2 regions of the Alteromonas sp. OM2203 genome follow, and region 2 is predicted to be linked to the other one. Evidence: riboswitches for the same ligand, from Rfam matches in the RefSeq annotation. Region 2 holds a riboswitch; the other holds the start of a gene.
The links. Region 2 has a riboswitch for thiamine pyrophosphate ahead of thiC (phosphomethylpyrimidine synthase ThiC). Riboswitches for the same ligand answer to the same signal wherever they lie in the genome.

Region 1 (9,943 bases), 1.1 Mb from region 2:
TCGAGCGCCTTATGTTCATCTATATTCATGATGGCGGCGTAATGCTGCATCAACTCATCACTTTCTTTATTATCGAGTTTATTGATAAGGCAGCAGCTAGCTAAATCGAAGTAGCGATTGCCCATTGCTGCATATTCCCAATCAATAATTGTTACAGTGTTGTCTGCACTTATTAACAGGTGATTAATCAGCAAATCGTTATGGCACAACACATAGTCATCATCGTCTTCTTCGCTCTTTATTGCTTTTTTACGAAACGCCTGCGCCTTTAAATAAAGCTCGCTGCTTATATCGAGCTGTGCAGCATCACTGTAATGGAGCCATCTTGCGGCTAAATTTAATGGCCTAGCGGTTACAGGTAGTGAATGAATACGCGCGAGAGCCTTTGCCAAAGTATATAAAGGAAGTCTATGCGAAGAAAACGTTGCACTTTCACTGTGGCTTTGCCACCGTTCAACCCAGATGGTTTCATCATCGCTTAACCATATGGGCTGTGGCGCTACACCCAATCCGTAAAGCTGTTGCTGCAAAGCAAACTGATGCTGACGTTCCACACCGCTAAAATCATCATCGCCCATCCATTTAACGGCTAAATCGACAGGGGTATCTTCAAGCTTCTGATTATTATTACTTCGATGATTGCCGTTCCTTGAAAGTAATGGGTTAGTCACCGGGTCTTGAACGCGATAAACACGATTTACCGCACCAGCTGGATGTATAGAAATTTTAGCACTGTCGCTAAGGTTAAGCGCCTTTTGCAGCGTGGCGATGATATCCAACTTGTTCACCTTGTTTCTTATATTGCACCAGCCACTGATAATAGCCAAATACCGCAAAGCCCACGTAACCCAAAAATAGGCAAGCTGACAATGCATAACCCACTTGCAGGTATAAATACGCAGAAGCTAAATTGATGAAGAACCAATAAACCCAGTTTTGCAGAATTTTATGTGCCACCATAAATGTGGTTATTACGCTAAGTAAATTAATGCCTGCATCTAATAGTAGGTACTCACTATTAAACTGTGAGCCTGCTACTTCAGACAAAACCCATGCGAGCAGTAACATGCTAGGTACAATGAGAAAATGTACCCAAATCGGCCAGTGACGTACCGGCTTAATATCGCCGTTTTCCGCCCCTTTCGACCACTGATAATAACCGTATCCCGCCATTATCATGTAAAAGAAATTAAGCGCAGACTGAAATGGCAAAGTCACCTGCCAAAATAGCCAAGTGTAAATCGCCGTACTTACAAAAGCACATAGCCAACACCAGCTATTTTGTTTTGCAGCTAACAGTACGTAGGCAATAGCAAGGACAACCGCTACCCACTCTAATAGTGAAGTAGCGGCAATTTGTGAGGTAAACTCAGAAAATAAGTTAGCCATTAAGACGATTTTCTGGATTGCATGGCATCGAAGTTAAGAAACTTGGCCACGAAAATAGCCTGCCCCACTTCTTCATGGGTTCTTTGCATTTCTTCACTAAGTACATTCATTACCACACCATAGTCACCGGTAACCTGCGTGCTGGTTGAACTTGTTGAAACCGTGATCTCACTGTAGCTATTTAACCTATCTATGAAATCTTGAATAGGCGGAATATATTCGTTTACCAGTGGGTACAACGACAACTCAACCATAACTTGCATGCTCGTTTCCTTTTATTTTAAAACGCGTATTTAACAGTGATACCGAACTGACGACCATTACCTATTTGGTAATATGGCTCTTCAAAGGCATATTCATCGCGAGGGTCGTTACTAAAACCACCGAAACCTCGAGTGTAGTACTCGCGGTCAAATGCATTTTGGATCCACAGCGAGGTTTGCCAATCACCGTGTAACACTACGATTTCAGAGTTAACCAGTGTTGTGCTTGGTGCGGTTACATCATGGCCGTCAGAAAAACGGTATTCGCTTTTATAGTCTACGTCTACGCGCCAAAGCACGTCATCTGTAAGTGCGTACTCACTATAAAGGTTTGCCGTCCATTTAGGTGATTGAGCCTGTCGTTGCTCTGATACTTCAGTGCCGTCTGCAAGCGTATACCCTTCAAAGGTAGCGCTTAGGTAACCAACACTTGCATCAAGCTGCCATGCATCACTAGCAATCCAGCTAAGCTCCAGCTCGGCTCCTTTGTTTGTTCCTAAATCAGCATTATCAATAATATCTACGAACCCTGCCGTACCGTCATCACGAGTGATTACGTCAAAATCGCTCACCTGAGTATCTTTTCTATCCATATAGAAAATTGCAGCACGAGCAACAAGGTCAGGCGTTAATAGCGGGCCTTTTACGCCTACTTCATAGTTCCAATTGTACTCTTCGCCGAAGAATCTCTGGTCGTCATTCACGCGGCTGTCGGGGTTAAAGCCTGCACCTTTGTAGCCGCGCGAGATACTGCCGTAATAGAAGTGCTCGCCTTGTGTATACTGAAGCGCTACTTTTCCGCCGACCATGGTGGTATCAAAAGCACGTGTAAGCTGATTATTATCAGCGTAATCAAAATCGTAGTTTTCTACTCTCAAACCCGCTACAAGTGCTAGGTTATCATTCAAACGGCTTTCTGTTTGTGCATAGATAGCAGTGGTTGTTGGTGTATATTCACTGGCAAAGTCACTGTCTAAATACGTGTACTGACGCAGCAACTTTTCTTCTGTGTTTTTATAGAATACACCTAAGGTCCAGTCGGTCATACCATCGAAAAGCGCGGCACTGTCAGACGAGACAAAACGCAACTCACCTGTTTGGGTTTCGACATCGCGGTAGTACGCGTCAAAAGAGGTGTAACCCCACGGATGAAAACCGGTGAATGTCCAATCTTCATCATATCCATAAGCGATGTTATGAGAAGCATGAGTAGCAATAAGAATGAGATCGCCCGCGGCCGTACTCGTTGTTGAGCGCGCACTTACTGCGTGAGTTTGATGTTCGTCAAAACCTGGCTCGTCAGACAGTGTTTTGTTGTCGTTATCAAGCGAGAACGCATCGTAGCCGTTGTCAATGTCGTACCAGCGATAAGTAAGCGCGAGTGTGGTTCTCTCGTCGACGCTGCCTTCTACAGCGAAGCGCAATGCGGTTTCATCGATATTATTTGTATCGCTTCTACCTAAAAACGTGTTTTCTACAAAACCATCGCTACGGTCATGAACCAGCGCAACGCGGTATCCCCAATCAGAATTAATATCGTCGCCAGTGGCACCTTCAATACGGTAGCTATCTTTGTTACCAATGCGAGCCTCAACGTAGTCTGGCCCATCGCTGCCTACATTGTTACTGGAAAGTTTAACTGCCCCTGCCAGTGCGCCAGTACCATACAGCGTGGCCTGAGGCCCGCGATAGACTTCTAGCTGATTGGTATCAAAAATAAGGCCCGCTGCGGCAAGACCAGAAAAATCGAATTCATCGACAATAAAGCTCACAGAAGGATTGATTGGTTCGGCAAATTGGCTACGCTCTCCAATACCGCGAATTTGCACAAAGCGGCCACGAGACGCGCCAGCAGCAAAATTAACGTTTGGAATACTGTTTAACACACTGTCGATATGGCTAGGCTGCCTACTGCGAAGACGCGTTTGGTCTAAAATAGTCGCACTGGCGCTTAACTGATCCAGTGTGGTTTGACGAAAATCGCCAGTAACAACGACGCGTTCAATATCGGTTGGCGCGCTATTTGGACTTTTACTTACATTGGTATCTTGCGCATAGGCTGCAACAGAACTCGCAAGTAATGAAAGCGTGAAAAGTGTTTTATACATGGGATCTCTTGTTCTTATTTAAGAAAAAAGATCCGGGTCTAACGGCAGGTGATAAGGCTATATTGTGAACCATCCCTACGCCGGTATTATCCGGATCAGGTTTAAGGGTTCCCACACATGTGGATCTCAGACCGAAAACGGACACCCCTTGGTATTGCGTTAAAGTACTCTGTAAGGAGGCTTTAACAACTGCGACGGAGTCTACCAGTTCGATACGCGCCGTCAAGAAGATAAGACATTAAGCTAACGTCAGAATTTTTATATGATATAAGGCATTAGAAGCGTGCAGTTAGTCCGCGTCGATATTCATGTTTAGGCGACGGACTTCATCGTCAGTCTGAGCCTTTAACCCTTCCAGCGTTTTGCCATGTGCCGTTGGTTGACGCGTATCTGGGTCAACTTTTACAAAAACGATATCGTCTGCAAAACAAATAGTTTTCTTGGTGGCTTTGTTACGAACCAAGCAGCTTACAGTAATAGACGTTCGGCCCACAGCCTTAGTTTCTAGGCCAAATTCTACGATATCCCCCTGCATAGCGGGTGATTCAAAGCTTATTTCACCAATATGCTTTGTTACCAAGCAGTTGGTTTCTAACTGACAAATTGCCCAAATGGCAGCTTCTTCGTCTATCCATTCTAACGCGCGCCCACCGAACAAAGAATTGGCATAATTAAGATCGTTTGGCATTACTAGACGCCGAGAAAGAAAGCGCATTCGAATTCCTCATAATAAATCGCTACTATAGCGTCAGATTATACCGAAAAAACTGATTCATGGCGCTAATTCAATTACGCGAATGGCTTCTAGCCCCCTATCGCAAAGACAGCTGCAAAAACGGCTCACAGGCTACTCCCCTGCTTCACCGAAGAATGCTGGTTATTTCAGGAGGTAATGACTTTTGTGAAGCTGCGATATCTAGCCTTAGAAGCTCAACAAATGAGCTGTCATCGTTAAGTATTTCGAACCTCACTGGCAACGCATTAAAAGGAAAGATGCGAAAACAAGTGCTTGGCGTCGAATGTGACATTGCCTTATTGGATTGCCGCGATTCCTTTAAGCCAGGTGATATTATGGCTGTGGCGGGCATTGTTAAACGTAGTGGCTGCTTAATACTCATTTGCCCAGAATTTAACGCATGGGTCGACAATATAGCGGTGCCTTTCTTATCAGAAGGGTTTACGCTTAACCACAGTCGATATCTTTCTCGCTTCATTGAGAACTTGCGTAAAAACCCATACATGGGTTTTCATACTGAAACGGAGACTGTTCTTCCCAATGTTTCCATTTACAGCGTAGAACAAGGATCAATTTACAACGAACACGCAAATACCCGTTTTCGCTCTGTTGAGCAAGAGCACGCCTACTATCAGTTGCATCAAGCATACATGCGTAATCATCTTTATGCGCTTATCACAGCACCAAGAGGTAGAGGTAAATCATCCCTTTTAGGCCTATTTATCGATAGCCTTGTAAAAGAAGGTAAGCACATTTTACTTACCAGCGAACGTTCTGAAAACGTAACAAATGTTTTATCTCGCTTTGCAGAATCTGAAGAAGCAGACAACCTGAACGTAAAATTGTATACGTCGCAAGTGGCAAGTATGGAAACACAACGAGCGGAACAGCAAACTGCGCCAAAAGGTTTGGTTAAGTGGGTCCCGCCCGATAGTGAGTTGCTTTTTGGCAAAGAAGACACGAAATATGACCTCGTTATAGTAGATGAGGCTGCGTCCATGCCACTTCCCGTTATTCACCGAATAATGGCGTATAACCCACAGTGGGTGTTAAGCACCACACTTTTAGGCTATGAAGGCTCAGGAAGGGGTTTTATTCATAAACTCATTCCCAATTTACCAAACGAGACTTTACATCTAACGCTAACAACACCTTTACGTTGGTTTGAAAACGATCCTGTTGAGGCCTTTCTTAATAACACCTGCCTGTTTGAAAATGATTGCATGAACGATGCTGGTTGGAACGTAAACTCAGAAAGTAGCATACAAAATAGCATAGCCTTTCTTACATCACTCAATACCTCTGAGCTAATAACGGCGTGCGAATTTGATATTTGCTCTTTTGAGAATGTAGACGAAAACATACTGCGGCAAATCATGTCTTTGCTTTCACTTGCTCACTACCAGACCACCCCTGACGATTTTATGCGCCTGATGGATAGTCCAGATGTTCTGGTCGTGACTTTTAAAGTTAAAGACCTAGTACTTGCTACAGCAATAATTAACATAGAAGGCGGAGACTGCCTAAGCGATGTTGCTCTTGGTATAGCAGAGGGTAAGCGACGCCCCAAAGGTCATTTAGGAGCGCAACGATTAACACTCCTATCTGCCGACTTTAATGCTGCAACACAGAGCTATTGGCGAATAAACCGCATTGCTGTTCACCCAAAGCTTCAAGATAAAGGTGTTGGCAGCCTACTAATCAAAAAAATAGTGAAACAAGCCCGTAAGCGCACTATTGATGCAATATTAACGTCTTACGGAACGACAAATAAACTTGATGGATTTTGGTCTAATAATGACTTCTACATCGTTGATTATGGTCGAAAGCCTAATAAAGCCAGTGGTGAAACCAGCGCTTTGGCTGTGTTACCTATAAACAATTATACCAATGAACTGGTTGAAAAAGTCGTAGCCCTCAAAGCGAGTTTCATTAGTGCACTTAGTCTGCACGAGCTACCCATTTCTGTTCTTGAAATCTATATAAGTAAGCTAAACCACTTTACACAGGGAACGCGAACGCTTGATGATACTTGGCCTATATTGAATAAATTAGCGAGCGAGGCAAAGCTCTGCCCTAAAGCAACAAATGACAGGCACGAAACCAAACACAGTAATGACGCTGAATTACTTAATACTAGCCTCTACGTACTCAATAAGCTTATAAAAATAATGAATACGAATAGTTACCTAGTATCACTATTTGAAATCTCAGATATGAATATGGCGCTTATTAAAGAAGTGCTAGAAGACAACGGTATTAAGGTAAATGGGTTGAAAGGATTAACGGCAGCAATTAGGGCTATATTGCGCCCCGCATTCGAGTAACTTTCTTGGATACTGTTAAGTGAAGTGTCGTTAGATACGTTATTTGCTATCGCCCTTTTTACAAGTCACTTTTACGACGGTTCAGTTTCTACTCTAAAGTCATACACTAAAGCTTACGCCAATAAAAAAGCCTCCCAAAGGAGGCTTTTATCGCGAATTCCGAGTATTAAATATTAATACCGCGGTTTTTCGCTTTTTCCTTGATGTAAGGTTCCCACGCGGCTGCGTTTCGGCGTAGTGAGCGGTCCTTCTTAGCTTCTTGTACGTGCTTATAGGCAGATTTATAGTTACCTGCGTAGAAGTTCGCTTCCATTAATGTGAAGTGAATTTTCTCCGGGTTATCTGCGCCACGTTCTAAAGCATTTTCTAATGCTGTAATAGCACCCTTATAGTCTTCAGCTACAAGTAGAAGCGTACCTTGCTTACGATAGTGCTCAGGATCTGAACTCTTAGCTGCAGCTTGCGCATACAAGTTTGCTGCTGTTTTAAAGTTCTTAGCCGAGTGATATGCGTTAGCAATATTAGCTAGCATATCAGCATCGTTTTTAAGCAAACCATCCTTCATATGCTTCTCAAGCAATTTAGCTGCCTTGTAGGGCATACCGTTGCTTTGATACAGCTGGGCTAGCGTTTTGATTTCTGACTCTTTTTCTAGATAACCTTGCATATAAGCAAGCTCTAGTGTTGAAAGACCTTTATTATAGTCTTCAACCAAGATGTAGAAAAAGCCAAGACGCGACCACCAAGTCTTTTCCTGAGGGAAAGTTCTAACAAGATCTTCCGCAACAGCAACCGTCTCAGGGTACATCTTACGCTCGTAGTAAGAAGTCAGCTTCAATACATACGGGTTTTTGTTTGGCTCTTCATACAAAGCAATTGCTTTGTCTGCCGGCTCGACCATCTTTGCTAGTTGCTTAGATTCGTAATAAGCCTGAGCTAAACGCGTATAAACATCGGCGTCCTCTTTACACGTGAAGTCCATCCACTTGTTGTACCACTTAATCGCATCAGTATACTTTTCTTCCTGCATACTCAAATCACCTAAAAGCTTAAGTGTTTGAGAATGTTCTAGGTCGTTAAGTACCTTGGGCTCAACTGATTCAACTAAGTAGTTTAGTGCTTTACCACCTTGACCTTCTTGCGCAGCAAGTAGGTTACCAATAAAACGCTTAACGTAAGCTTTATCGAAATCGTCTGACGGGTCGGCTTCGTAAAGTACATTTAATGCTTCAGTGACTTGGTCTTCATTGTAGAATTCAAACGCCTTCTGAACCTTTTTACCGGTACGCTCACCAACAAGCGTCGTTTTTCCCTTCTCATATCCAGGACAAACAACAGGTGATGTCTGCGCAAGGGCAGCGGGTGCTGAAAGCACCGCACTTGCACCTAGCACTAAAGCAACGGCTGACATTTTGAATGTACGTTTCATCATGATCATTGCTCCAGTTTAAAGTCTAGCTGTACGAACATGCCTGGTTGTTTAACCGGCTTGCCATCAACGATCTTAGGCTTGTATTTCCACTTACGTAGAGCACGACGTGCTTCACGGTCGAAAATACGCTTAGGTTCAGCATCAATAACTTCGATATCATCTACACCACCAACTTCGTTGATAGTGAAAGACAGTCTTACCCAACCTTCACGACCATCACGGGCAGCATCAGGTGGATATTTCGGGTCGATACGAACGATAGGTGTTGCTTCACCATCACGTTGCATTGCACCAACACCACCAATGTTTACACCTACACCACCTGTGTCGATAGCAGGGATAGCTAAGCTAAAGCCATCTGCATCAGGTTCCGCTGTTTCCGGCTCGACTTGCTCCATTTTCGGAGGTTGTGGAGGCGGAGGCGGAGGTGGTGGTGGAACACGAGTACGCGTTTGCGTCTGGTCGTCTGGTTCCTGCATTACAATATCGATAACCGGTGCAGGCGGTACCTCGTCTGCTGGTCTAGATGAATTTTCAATCAACTTGGCCATTAGAACGAAAAGGGCAAATGCAACCGCAGCACCTAATACAATAGATACAAGTATACGTAACATCTTATCCCCTTGCCGCTACCGAGACTCGGTTAACGCCAGCGGCTTTAACCTGATCCATAATTTCAACTACTAAACCATGCTTTGCTTTAACATCAGCTTGAATGATTACGTAGTCAGTCGGCTGCTCGGTTAGCAGTCTTTCAATATTCGCTCTTACGCTGTCCGGCGCTACTTCACGCTTGTCTAGCCACACATTTCCGTCTTCAGTTACGGCGATGAAAATGTTTGCATTTTTGTGAAGAATCGCCTGGCTCGCATCTGGCTTGTTGACTTCGATCCCTGCTTCTTTAACGAAAACAGTGGTAACGATAAAGAAGATCAGCATGATAAACACGATGTCCAACATTGGCGTCATGTCGATCTGTGCATCTTCTTCCTCGGTTCTGACTTTTCGAGCCATAATCTCTCTCTCTAATGATGTGGCAGGCTATCAACTAGCCCTTCTCTTGCCAGCTTCACTTTCGCTTCAAGACGTGAACTGATGAACAGCCCAGATAGCGCAGCTACCATTCCCGCCATTGTCGGGATAGTTGCCATAGAGATACCAGCAGCCATTAGACGTGCGTTGCTGGTGCCCTGAGTTGCCATTGTCTCGAAAACACTGATCATTCCGGTTACTGTTCCAAGTAGACCGATTAGTGGACACATTGCAATAATGGTTCTTATAATCAGCATTCTAGCGTTTAGATCGTCTGACGCTTGAGAAATCCACGCGTCACGGATTCTATGCGCATACCATGATGTGGTATCTGCTCGGGCATCCCAATTCGCGATGATGTTTTTCTTCACCTTTGGGAAGACCGAGGTTAAATACCAGTAACGCTCAATCATTAAAACCCACATAAGAAAGAGCGCGGCAGCAACGAAGTAAAGTACGTCACCGCCGGTAGCGATAAAGTCCCTGACCGATTCGAATAATCCAATCAGGTAATTCATATTACGCTTTCTCCGACTCTGAGTGAGCAGCTATGATACCAGCAGTTTGCTCATCAAGAATGTGGATGATTGACTTGCTACGAGAAGCTACGATGCTGTGAGTAAGAATTAGAGGCAGAGCCGCAATAATACCCTGAG
Region 2 (9,943 bases):
CAAGTAGCGCACCTATACCTATCTTATCTATACCGGCTTGCCCTATACGATCGCTGGCTTCTAAGCGCCATAAAAAATCCTGTTTTTTACCCCGGGTGTGGAAGCTGGCGTAATGCTGTGGCGAATAGGTTTCCTGATACACTAAAACAGCATCTAACCCCTGGTATTTCAGGGTTTCGTATTGCTCCCTTTTTAGCGGCTGCACTTCCATCATAAGGTAGCTTACCTTGTCACGAATAGCGCTCAGGGTTCGTTCGAAATAGTCCATGCCCACTTTAGTTTCATGTTCACCAGTCACCAGTAACACCTGGGAAAATCCCATATCATTAATGGCTTCAATTTCGGTAAGCACTTCACTTATAGATAGGGTTTTGCGCTTTATTTTATTGCTCATGGTAAAGCCGCAGTAGGTACATTCATTGGCACATAGGTTCGACAGGTACAAAGGCACAAAAAGCTGCATAGTATTGCCAAAGCGATGGCGGGTAAGCGCCTGCGCACGACTTGCCATGGCTTCAAGATAGGGTACGCCAGCGGGGGAAATCAATGCCATAAAGTCGTCTAGCGATAGTGTATTAGCGTTTAACGCTCGCTCTACATCACTGTCGGTTTTACTGTTTATCGACAAAGCTAAATGCGACAAATCCTGCTGAATTAGCGCTTGCGCTACCTTCATACCGCCGGCTCCAAAAATGCAGTTAATGGGCTGGAAGCTTGTGCTTGATTAAACGTTGCGCCAAGCCCTGCTTCAAACGCTTTTCGGCCCGTTTCCACCGCACTGGCAAAGGCTTCTGCCATGGCCACAGGGTTTTGGGCGGTGGCGATGGCGGTATTTACCAGTACGGCATCTACGCCCATTTCCATGGCAGCCATGGCTTCACTGGGCTTTCCTATTCCAGCATCAACAATTACAGGAATTGACGCCTGCTCAACAATAATCTGTAAGAAAGGTTTGGTTTGTAAACCCTGATTACTCCCAATAGGTGCGCCTAAGGGCATAACCGCGGCGCAGCCTACATCTTCTAATCGCTTGCATAAAACAGGGTCTGCGCCGCAATAGGGTAAGACGTGAAACCCTTTTTTTGCCAAAATCTCAGCGGCTTTAAGCGTTTCGATAGGGTCGGGCAATAGATAACGCTGATCAGGATGAATTTCGAGCTTTATCCAAGGGCTACCTAATGCTTCGTAGGAAAGCTCAGCCGCAAACACAGCTTCTTGTGCATTTTTAGCCCCAGATGTATTAGGTAATAAAGTCACTCCTAATTCTCGAAGTGCTTTTAACGTTTGGTCTTGCCCGCTGCTGCTCGCTACGCGTTTCATGGCTAGCGTAACGATATTGCTTTGTGCGGCAGCCACCGCATTTTTCATGATGGTGGCGTTACTAAATTTCCCCGTACCGGTTAAAAGACGTGATGTAAACGTGTGGTTTGCTAGCGTTAGCATATTAGCCTCCTGCCACTAAGGTAAAGATATCAACGGTGTCGTTGTCGTTGAGGTAAGTAGTCGGCCACTCTCGTTTGCTCACGATGGCCGCATTTTTAGCGATGGCAGTGCCGTCTACGTCAATTTGCTTAAGCGCAATGAGTTCGCTTAACGAGATGGGTGCAATCACGGTTAAAGGATGATTGTTCACATTTACCTTAATTTGGGTCATGGCATACCTCACAGGTTGAAGAAGGGGGAAGTATGAAGCTTTGGAGCGAGCCTTGACTGGCATTCCCGGTTAGGTAATGGCCCCACTTTATGTCGGCGTTGAATCTTTTAGCTAAATACAGCAAAGCCTGTGTAGCTTGATGGCAGGCGGCCATACCTACTACTGGGCCTAGCACGCCTTTGCTTAGGCAGTCTTCGCGCACGTCTATGTGTTCAACAAGACAGGCGTAACAACCGATGCGTTTGTTGTTTTGAGGTAAGTTCAATGCCTGCCAGCGTAGTCCGCTTGCCGCCGCAATAAAAAGCGGAATAGAAGCACGATGGGTAACGGCATTAATGTGCTTACGCGTTTCGATGTTATCGGTACAATCAAGTACGCAATCGGCAGTAGAAATTAATGTTGGTAAGTTCTTACTATCAGCGTAAATGCTTTTAAATATGATGTTAAGTTTGGAGTCAACTTTGCGTAATTCATTAAATAGCGATTTGGCTTTAAGCTCGCCAAGGTGCATTTCATTGTAAGTCACTTGGCGCTGCAGATTACTTATATCTACGGTGTCGCCGTCAACTAATGTAATGGTTCCTACACCGGCCCCAGCTAAATACCGGGCGACTAAGCTACCTAATCCGCCAAGGCCAATTACCACTGCATGGGAGCTGGCAAGCTTTGCTTGTCCCTCATCTTCAACGCTATCAAGCATGAGTTGTCTGCTGTAGCGCCTTATGTCTTGCGTGTTTAATGAGTGCTCAAATACTTGGCCTGCTATATGGCTAACGGTTTGGCCTGCCGAGTAAGCAGTGGTCTGGGTGAATGAATGGCTATGCAAAACCCGCCTCCTTAGACAAAGCATAAAACGCGTGTAGGGGATCATCGACTTGGGTAATCGCACTGACTACCGCTATGCCGCTAACTCCTGTTTTAGCTACATCGGCAATGCGCGCTAGGTTAATACCACCTATAGCAACGGTAGGAATGCCTTCACAGAGTTCAACGTATTTGGATAAGCGTTCTATGCCTTGCGGTTTAGAAGGCATTTCTTTGGTATTGGTAGGAAATATGTGCCCAAGTGCGATATATGATGGCTTCAGTTGTCGCACTCGCTGAATTTCTGCAAAGCCATGGGTTGAGATACCCAGCCTGGTACCAGCCTTTCGAATAGCGTGCAAATCGGCGGTATCGATATCTTCTTGCCCTAAATGCACACCGAAAGCACCTAGCTCAATAGCCAGCTCCCAATAATCGTTAATGAATAATTGGCAGTGTGTGTGCTTTGTGAGTGCTATTGCCTCTTTTATCTGCTGGCGAATGTTTTCTTGTGTTCCCTGTTTTACACGAAGCTGAATGATATTAGTGTCGGTAGGTAATAATCGTTCTATCCACTCAACGCTATCGACCACAGGATATAAACCTAGATGCGTTTGGGTAAGGGTTTTGAAAGGGCTTATTACTGTATTGCTTTGAGGCAGAGGCGTTTTTTCTGCGTCTAATGAAAAGGTTTGCGTTGCCAGTGGTTCTCGAGGAGAAAATTTTACTAAAGGGAAGCTCGCTGGATTACGCAGAAAGCCAACGCAACGCCCAAAAGCAGGCGTATGTGCTGAGCTTGAGCAAGAGTCGCTTCTGATCTGGCTAACATAAGCGTTTGCCAGGGTGAGCGCATCCTCAATACAGTAATCATGTACAACAAATGCAGCAATAGCACTGGCTAACATGCACCCTGTACCGCGAAGCTTGCCAGTGTTTTTTCTTGGCTGAGTGAGCTGTATAGTTTGTGTTGGGCTCACAAAAGTATCACATGCTTGTGTTTGCCAACTTGCGTGCCCACCTTTCACATAAACAGCGTGTGCGCCGTTTTCAATAAGCTGGTATGCCGCCGCGCGCAGGCTATCATCGGTCTTTACTGGCATATTAGTTAACCAGGAAAGCTCTTGGGTATTAGGGGTAACCAAGTCTACGGTGTTTAAAAGTGCTTCTACCACTGGTTCAGAGAGCTCACTTAACTTTCCACCTGATGAGGTGCGCAATACCGGGTCCCATACGACAAACGGTCGTGGCATAGCCAGAGATTGAATGCGGGCACACAGTAATAACGCCTGCTCATCGTTAGCAATAGCCCCTATTTTTATGGCGCTAGCTTGAGTACTTTCACTTAGCACCTGCCACTGCTGATTCAGCGCCGAGACCGTCATGCTTTCTTTACTAAGCATCACCGTGTTTGACTGCGCCGTGGCCTGTGTAGTAATAACGCAGGCGTGAACCTTTAAGTCGGCAAGGGTAATGGCGTCGCGGGTTATACCCGCGCCGCCACTAGAGTCTATGCCGCCTATACACCATACAACTGGCTGTTTAACCGCCGTTTGCTGCAAAGCGTTGTCTGTCATGGCAATTCAACCTTGCTGTCGGCGGTATGATAGAGTTCAGCGCCAGATTCATTGAACGCGTTTGCCATGTCTTTCATGCCTTTTTCCTTTTCTTCTTCATGCGCATGATGTTCCGCCTGCTTAGCGACATCCCGTACCTCTTGGGAAATTTTCATGCTGCAGAACTTAGGACCGCACATTGAACAAAAGTGAGCAACCTTGCCGGAAGCCTGAGGAAGGGTTTCATCGTGATAGGCACGAGCCGTATGCGGGTCTAAGGCTAAGTTGAATTGATCTTCCCATCTAAATTCAAAGCGCGCTTTCGACATGGCGTTGTCGCGAATTTGTGCACCTGGGTGACCTTTGGCCAAATCAGCGGCATGAGCGGCGATTTTGTAGGTGATTAGGCCTTGTTTTACATCTTCTTTATTGGGAAGACCTAAGTGCTCTTTAGGTGTTACATAGCAGAGCATAGCGCAGCCGAACCAACCAATCATGGCGGCACCAATGCCGGATGTGAAGTGGTCGTAGCCCGGTGCGATATCCGTAGTTAAGGGGCCAAGGGTATAGAAAGGCGCTTCATGGCAGTGCTTTAATTGCTCTTCCATGTTCTCTTTAATCATGTGCATTGGCACATGCCCGGGGCCTTCAATCATTACCTGAACATCGTATTCCCACGCAATTTTTGTCAGTTCTCCAAGGGTTCGTAACTCAGAGAACTGTGCGTCGTCGTTAGCATCGGCAACGCTGCCCGGGCGCAGGCCATCTCCTAACGATAATGCCACATCGTACTTGGCGCAAATTTCACAGATATCGCGAAAGTGCTCGTATAAAAAGCTTTGCTGGTGGTGACTTAAGCACCATTTCGCCATAATTGACCCGCCGCGAGATACAATTCCGGTAACTCGTTTTGCCGTAAGGTGCACGTACTCAAGCAGTACACCAGCATGAATGGTGAAATAATCCACCCCTTGCTCGGCCTGCTCGATAAGCGTGTCTTTAAACATCTCCCATGTGAGGTCTTCGGCAACGCCGTTTACTTTCTCAAGGGCCTGATAAATGGGCACGGTGCCAAGTGGAACCGGACTATTTCGCAGAAGCCACTCGCGGGTTTCGTGAATGTTTCTGCCGGTGGATAAATCCATTATTGTGTCGGCGCCCCAGCGGGTCGACCACACCAGCTTTTCTACCTCTTCTTCAATGGAAGAGGTCACCGCTGAGTTACCAATGTTGGCGTTAATTTTCACCAAGAAGTTGCGGCCAATAATCATTGGCTCTAGCTCAGGATGATTAATATTGCACGGAATAATGGCGCGCCCTGCAGCCACTTCCTGACGCACAAATTCGGAGGTTATAGTCTCGGGTAAATTTGCGCCAAAGTGTTCGCCTTTGTGTTGCTGCGTAAGTTCTGCATCTTTAATTGCTTGGCGACCCATATTTTCGCGAATGGCAATGTATTCCATTTCAGGGGTAATAATGCCCTTTCTGGCGTAGTGCAGTTGCGTTACGTTTTTGCCCGCTTTCGCTTTTAACGGTTTGCGGTTGCGTATAAAGCGAAAATCTTCGGTAAAAATGTCGTTTTCACGCGCTTTAGCAAAATGTGATGAAACACCATCAAGAGCATGGGTATCGCCACGCTCTTCAATCCACGCTTTGCGCAAAGGCGCTAAGCCTTTGTGAACATCAATGTTTTCGTCGGGGTCGCCGTAGGGGCCGGAAGTGTCGTACACGGGAATCGGCGGGTTTGGTGTTAAAATAGGGTTGTCTTCGGTGCCACCGACTAAGCTGTCGTGCTGATGAATAAGGCGCATGGCAACGCGGATGTCATCTCGGCTTCCATTTTCGTAATGGCGTGTGGAATTGGGGTAAGCTTCGCCTGCTAGCTCGTTGATGAATTGTTGCGCCTGTTGGCGCTGTTCGCGTCTGTTCGACATAGCATTTTGGCCTTTTGAGTTTAGGTTTAAAAATGCTTGTCAGGAGTGAAGGAGAATACAATGTGCGAGGGTTAAGGTTTTAAACCCAGCTTTCAACTCGAGGGTAATAACAATTGTGTGATGAGCGTTATCGTTGCTTTAGCCTAGATGCTTGCGCCGCTGTCTGCGTTCGCTTTCTACGCTTAACCTATCCTAACTTTTTCATCACTCACTTTATTACACAAACGAGCAACAGTGTTGTAGGCACTGTGTGCATTGCATTTTCTTGTTCCCTTCGCAGGTATTAGCCTGATCAGGTTCTACGGATCCCACTTTCGCGGTCTCAGCTTACTGGATTACCAGTGAAGCACTCCGACAAGTAATTTATTTTATTCGCGCTTAAAACAAGGTCTGCTCACTAAAACTGAGCGTTTTTAAACGCAAGTTTGGAGCACGAATTTACTGTTCCTTTTTACTATATCTTCAATTTTACACATAATACAAGTACTACCAGCTAAGTTAAATGAAACGTCATCTAACCAGCTAACTGCTGACCCTCTTTATAAAGCTGAAGGGCTGTAGCTGTATCTTGTTGGCGCTCACTGATAGCAGAAAGCAACAGCAAGTCTTCTTTGCGCGATTTCATTTTTGTCGCTTTAAGCAAGGCTTTTTCAGCCAACACATCGTCGCCTGAGTTAAACGCAACTTGGCCTAGTGTTGAGTACAGTTCAACATTTTGGTCGTCTTGTTTAATCCAGCTTTCTAACAAACGTAATGACGGCGATGCATCAGGAATATTAAGCTGCGTGAACAGCGGGAACAAGGTGCTATTCGGGCCACGTTTTTGCCATTCAACCAACAGTTGCTGCGCGTCTGCATGCATGCCTTGGTCAAGTAACTGCTGAACATACGCAGCGCGATATGCATCGTCGTGACGCAGTTTGCGCGGCAGCGTATCCCAATATGATTTAAGCTCAACAGCACCTTGCTTACTGGCAATTTCTGCAAATTTACCTTTGGCAATACGCTGGCTCCACGCTGTGTAATCGTCTTTAGGTAGCGCCTTGCGCCAGGCAGAAAGATTGTCTTGCAATACTTGCCACTTACCCAGCTTGGCAAGAATACGCGCTTTAAGCTGAACAACTTGCTTGTTCTCGCGCTCTTTTTCTTCAAGTTCATCAAGCTTTTCAAGGGCCGCGTCGTATTTCTCTTCGGCCATATCGACACGGGCGTGCATGACTGTAGCGGCTACTCTTGCGTTGGGGAAATCAGAGGCCTGTACTAAGAAATAACGGGCCTTAGACAGGTCATTATTAGCAAGAGCAATTTGAGCTGATGCTAAATAGTTAACGCCTTCAAAATCTCCGTTTGTAGTTTTGCTTAACGACTTTTGAGCGCTGTCGAAATCACCAGACGCCATAGCGTGAAGGCCATCATAAAAAGCGCGTTTGCGCTTGCGCTCACCCAGTGTACCAAACCACTTGTGAGAGCCCGTTATCAGGCTTAACGCCCACACAATAAGTTTCGATAGTACATACCAAGCGATAACGGCACCAATCACCAAAATACAAAAGCTGATTACCGTCATTTCAATGGCAGTACTGCCAAGAGAAATAAGCACGTAACCTTTATCGCCAAGTAGCATTGGTCCAACAATGAGTGCAACAACGAATGCGGCTAATACCGCAAGGGCAATAGCTAACCATTTCATAGTGCGCTTGCTCCTTGTCCAAATACCTGTTTAACACGGCTATCTAGCAAACGCTCTAAAGGCTTTTGCGAGGCCAGCTCAGTAGGAATAGGACGGGAAATGTCAGTGGCAATAAGATTTTGTAGCGCTTCTACAAAGCCGGTCACTTGGCTTTTTTCTGTATCGTATTTTTCGATAATTAGCGTTTGGGCATATTGCAGTGATTGATTATATAAGCCTGCATCGCCTTGAAGCGCGGCAGTTTGTGCGTGCATGAGCTGCAGTCGAAGCTGCTCTTTCGCTAAAAATTGCGCTTCTAAAGAAAGTACTGGCTCAATAGGGCCCTCAATGGTTTTAACGGTTAAGAAATCATTAACCAAAGAGCGCCATACTTTAGCAAGGTTGTCTTGCCAATCGTCAGCAGATTCCGACAAGGTGGTGTCTTCGGCGCTCGCGTCCTCTGGTTTTTCAAAGGTATCAAGGGGAAGCTTGTCAATTTGTGCCATCATGCCGGTAAGCGCAAGGGCGACCGAACTCTGAGAGACAGGGTTAAGCTGCTGCAGTGTTTGAATGTCTTCCGCTAGGCTTGCGCGAACAGGCAGTACCGAAGGGTCTGCTAAAGACTTTAAGCGCTTATCTGCATTAACAAGAAGTAAAATGGCGGTGCGTACGTCGTTTTCCAGCCACAGCTTTCTGCCTGCCATACGCACTAAATAGTCGGCTTCGGCTATTAACCAGTCTGCGGGGCGGCGACCTTCCATATTGTTAAGTTGCTGCAGTGTAGACTCAGCTTGCAGAGAGAGTTGTTCGTTCTGCGTTTTCAGTTCGTCCACAGTGCTTTGTAAGGTTTGGTTTGTTCGCGCTACGTCTTGTAGCGTCGCTAAAATGTCTGCGCGCTCACGTTCAATGGCGTTCAATTTAGTCGCGTTACTTTGCTGGGTAGTGGCAGAGTCAGCGCTTGCCGATTGCTGCTGCATATAATACCAATAACCAGCGCCAGCCATGCCCAACACAATTAAAAATAGGATGATTACAACGAACCATAATAGGCCATTGCCTGATGATTTCTTTTGCTTAGCGCCAGACTTTGTCGATTCGCTCTGTGTGGCAGAAGACTCAATTACTTCTTTTTCAGCATCCACGTTTACGCGTTCCTCTACTTGTGGGCTATTTTCGTTATTATTGGCCATTTAATACTCCCAGTTATCCTTTACCCAGGCGATGAGCGCCTGATCGGTGGCTCGCTGACAAACGCCAACCTTTTTAATACCTTTAACAGTCAGGGTGTTGGCAATACGACTACTTACTGTTAACCATGGAAAGTCGAATAATGCGTCACCATAGTGTGCTATCAGCTGTAGTGCCATTGCTTCGCTTGTAGCGATAATGCCGCTAACGTCGCTCATTTTCCACCGTTTTGTGTAAATTGGACGGCTAAGTAGCTCTCTCTTATAAACGTTAAAGCAATTTACTAGAATTCCTCGTTCGTTTAATCCGTCGGCAATTGCACTTCGCCCACCTTCGCCTTTAATAATAACGACCTGTTGACAGTTTGCCTCATTGAGTTGATGCATTGCCAATATACCTTCCGATGTATGAACGTCAGGCGTAACAATTTTATCTAGCGGAAATACGTCTAGCTCAGATTGTAGTTTACGCAATGTCGCATCGCCCACTGCCACAATGAGCGGTGGGTTATCAAACGCTTTATTAAGGCCTGTTACTGCAGATTTAACTGCGTATACGCTGGTCACTACTACCACATTAACGGGGTTATTCCGCAGAAATTCAGCGGCAGCGCTACTTTCTGAAGAAACCGGCGTAATATCTGAGGTGGCTATGCCCACGGCATCTAAGCCAGCTTTTTCAAAAGCTATCGCACTGGCTTTTAATTTCGGTAAGGGGCGAGTAAACAGTAGCATGTAAACGAAGCTTCATCCTTTTTGGTTTTCGCCATACCGCGCGAAATAAAACAGCGCATGGGCAAATTAAACATAGCTTCCCAATGTGAGTAAAAAGCGCTTTAGTTGTAAAGCGCCTTAAGAATTTCTCCTGCACCTTGTTCTAGAAGGGCTTCAGCAACTTCAACACCTATGTCCTTGGCGTTTTTTCTAGACGCTGTCGCTGAGGCAAAAAGAAGCTCAGTGCCGTCTGGTTTACCTACCATGCCGGTTAGCGTTAGCACGTCACCATCAAGTGTAGCAAAGCTACCAATCGGTACTTGACATCCGCCTTCTAGTCGCTCGTTCATGGCGCGTTCTGCCGTAACTCGGGTATTAGTGTCGACGTGGTTTAAGGCTTGAAGTAAAGCGATTAGCTCTTCGTCATC

Region 1: linked by a shared signal. The riboswitch ahead of ACM0P2_RS05680 (TonB-dependent receptor) and the one ahead of thiC (phosphomethylpyrimidine synthase ThiC) in region 2 are both predicted to bind thiamine pyrophosphate.

What each region holds. Positions count from the first base shown of each region.
Region 1 covers NZ_CP183209.1:1,268,566-1,278,508, reverse strand. The annotation lists gene ACM0P2_RS05695 (phosphotransferase) at 1-779, opposite strand, end outside; gene pnuC (nicotinamide riboside transporter PnuC) at 745-1,389, opposite strand; gene ACM0P2_RS05685 (YkoF family thiamine/hydroxymethylpyrimidine-binding protein) at 1,389-1,652, opposite strand; gene ACM0P2_RS05680 (TonB-dependent receptor) at 1,670-3,760, opposite strand; TPP riboswitch at 3,816-3,919, opposite strand; gene ACM0P2_RS05675 (acyl-CoA thioesterase) at 4,050-4,475, opposite strand; gene ACM0P2_RS05670 (GNAT family N-acetyltransferase) at 4,535-6,823, shown strand; gene ACM0P2_RS05665 (tetratricopeptide repeat protein) at 6,990-8,255, opposite strand; gene ACM0P2_RS05660 (energy transducer TonB) at 8,258-8,869, opposite strand; gene ACM0P2_RS05655 (ExbD/TolR family protein) at 8,871-9,269, opposite strand; gene ACM0P2_RS05650 (MotA/TolQ/ExbB proton channel family protein) at 9,281-9,805, opposite strand; gene ACM0P2_RS05645 (MotA/TolQ/ExbB proton channel family protein) at 9,807-9,943, opposite strand, start outside.
Region 2 covers NZ_CP183209.1:154,815-164,757, forward strand. The annotation lists gene thiH (2-iminoacetate synthase ThiH) at 1-676, opposite strand, end outside; gene ACM0P2_RS00705 (thiazole synthase) at 673-1,443, opposite strand; gene thiS (sulfur carrier protein ThiS) at 1,445-1,654, opposite strand; gene ACM0P2_RS00715 (HesA/MoeB/ThiF family protein) at 1,641-2,480, opposite strand; gene thiE (thiamine phosphate synthase) at 2,473-4,032, opposite strand; gene thiC (phosphomethylpyrimidine synthase ThiC) at 4,029-5,945, opposite strand; TPP riboswitch at 6,198-6,309, opposite strand; gene ACM0P2_RS00730 (heme biosynthesis HemY N-terminal domain-containing protein) at 6,460-7,635, opposite strand; gene ACM0P2_RS00735 (uroporphyrinogen-III C-methyltransferase) at 7,632-8,804, opposite strand; gene ACM0P2_RS00740 (uroporphyrinogen-III synthase) at 8,805-9,536, opposite strand; gene hemC (hydroxymethylbilane synthase) at 9,638-9,943, opposite strand, start outside.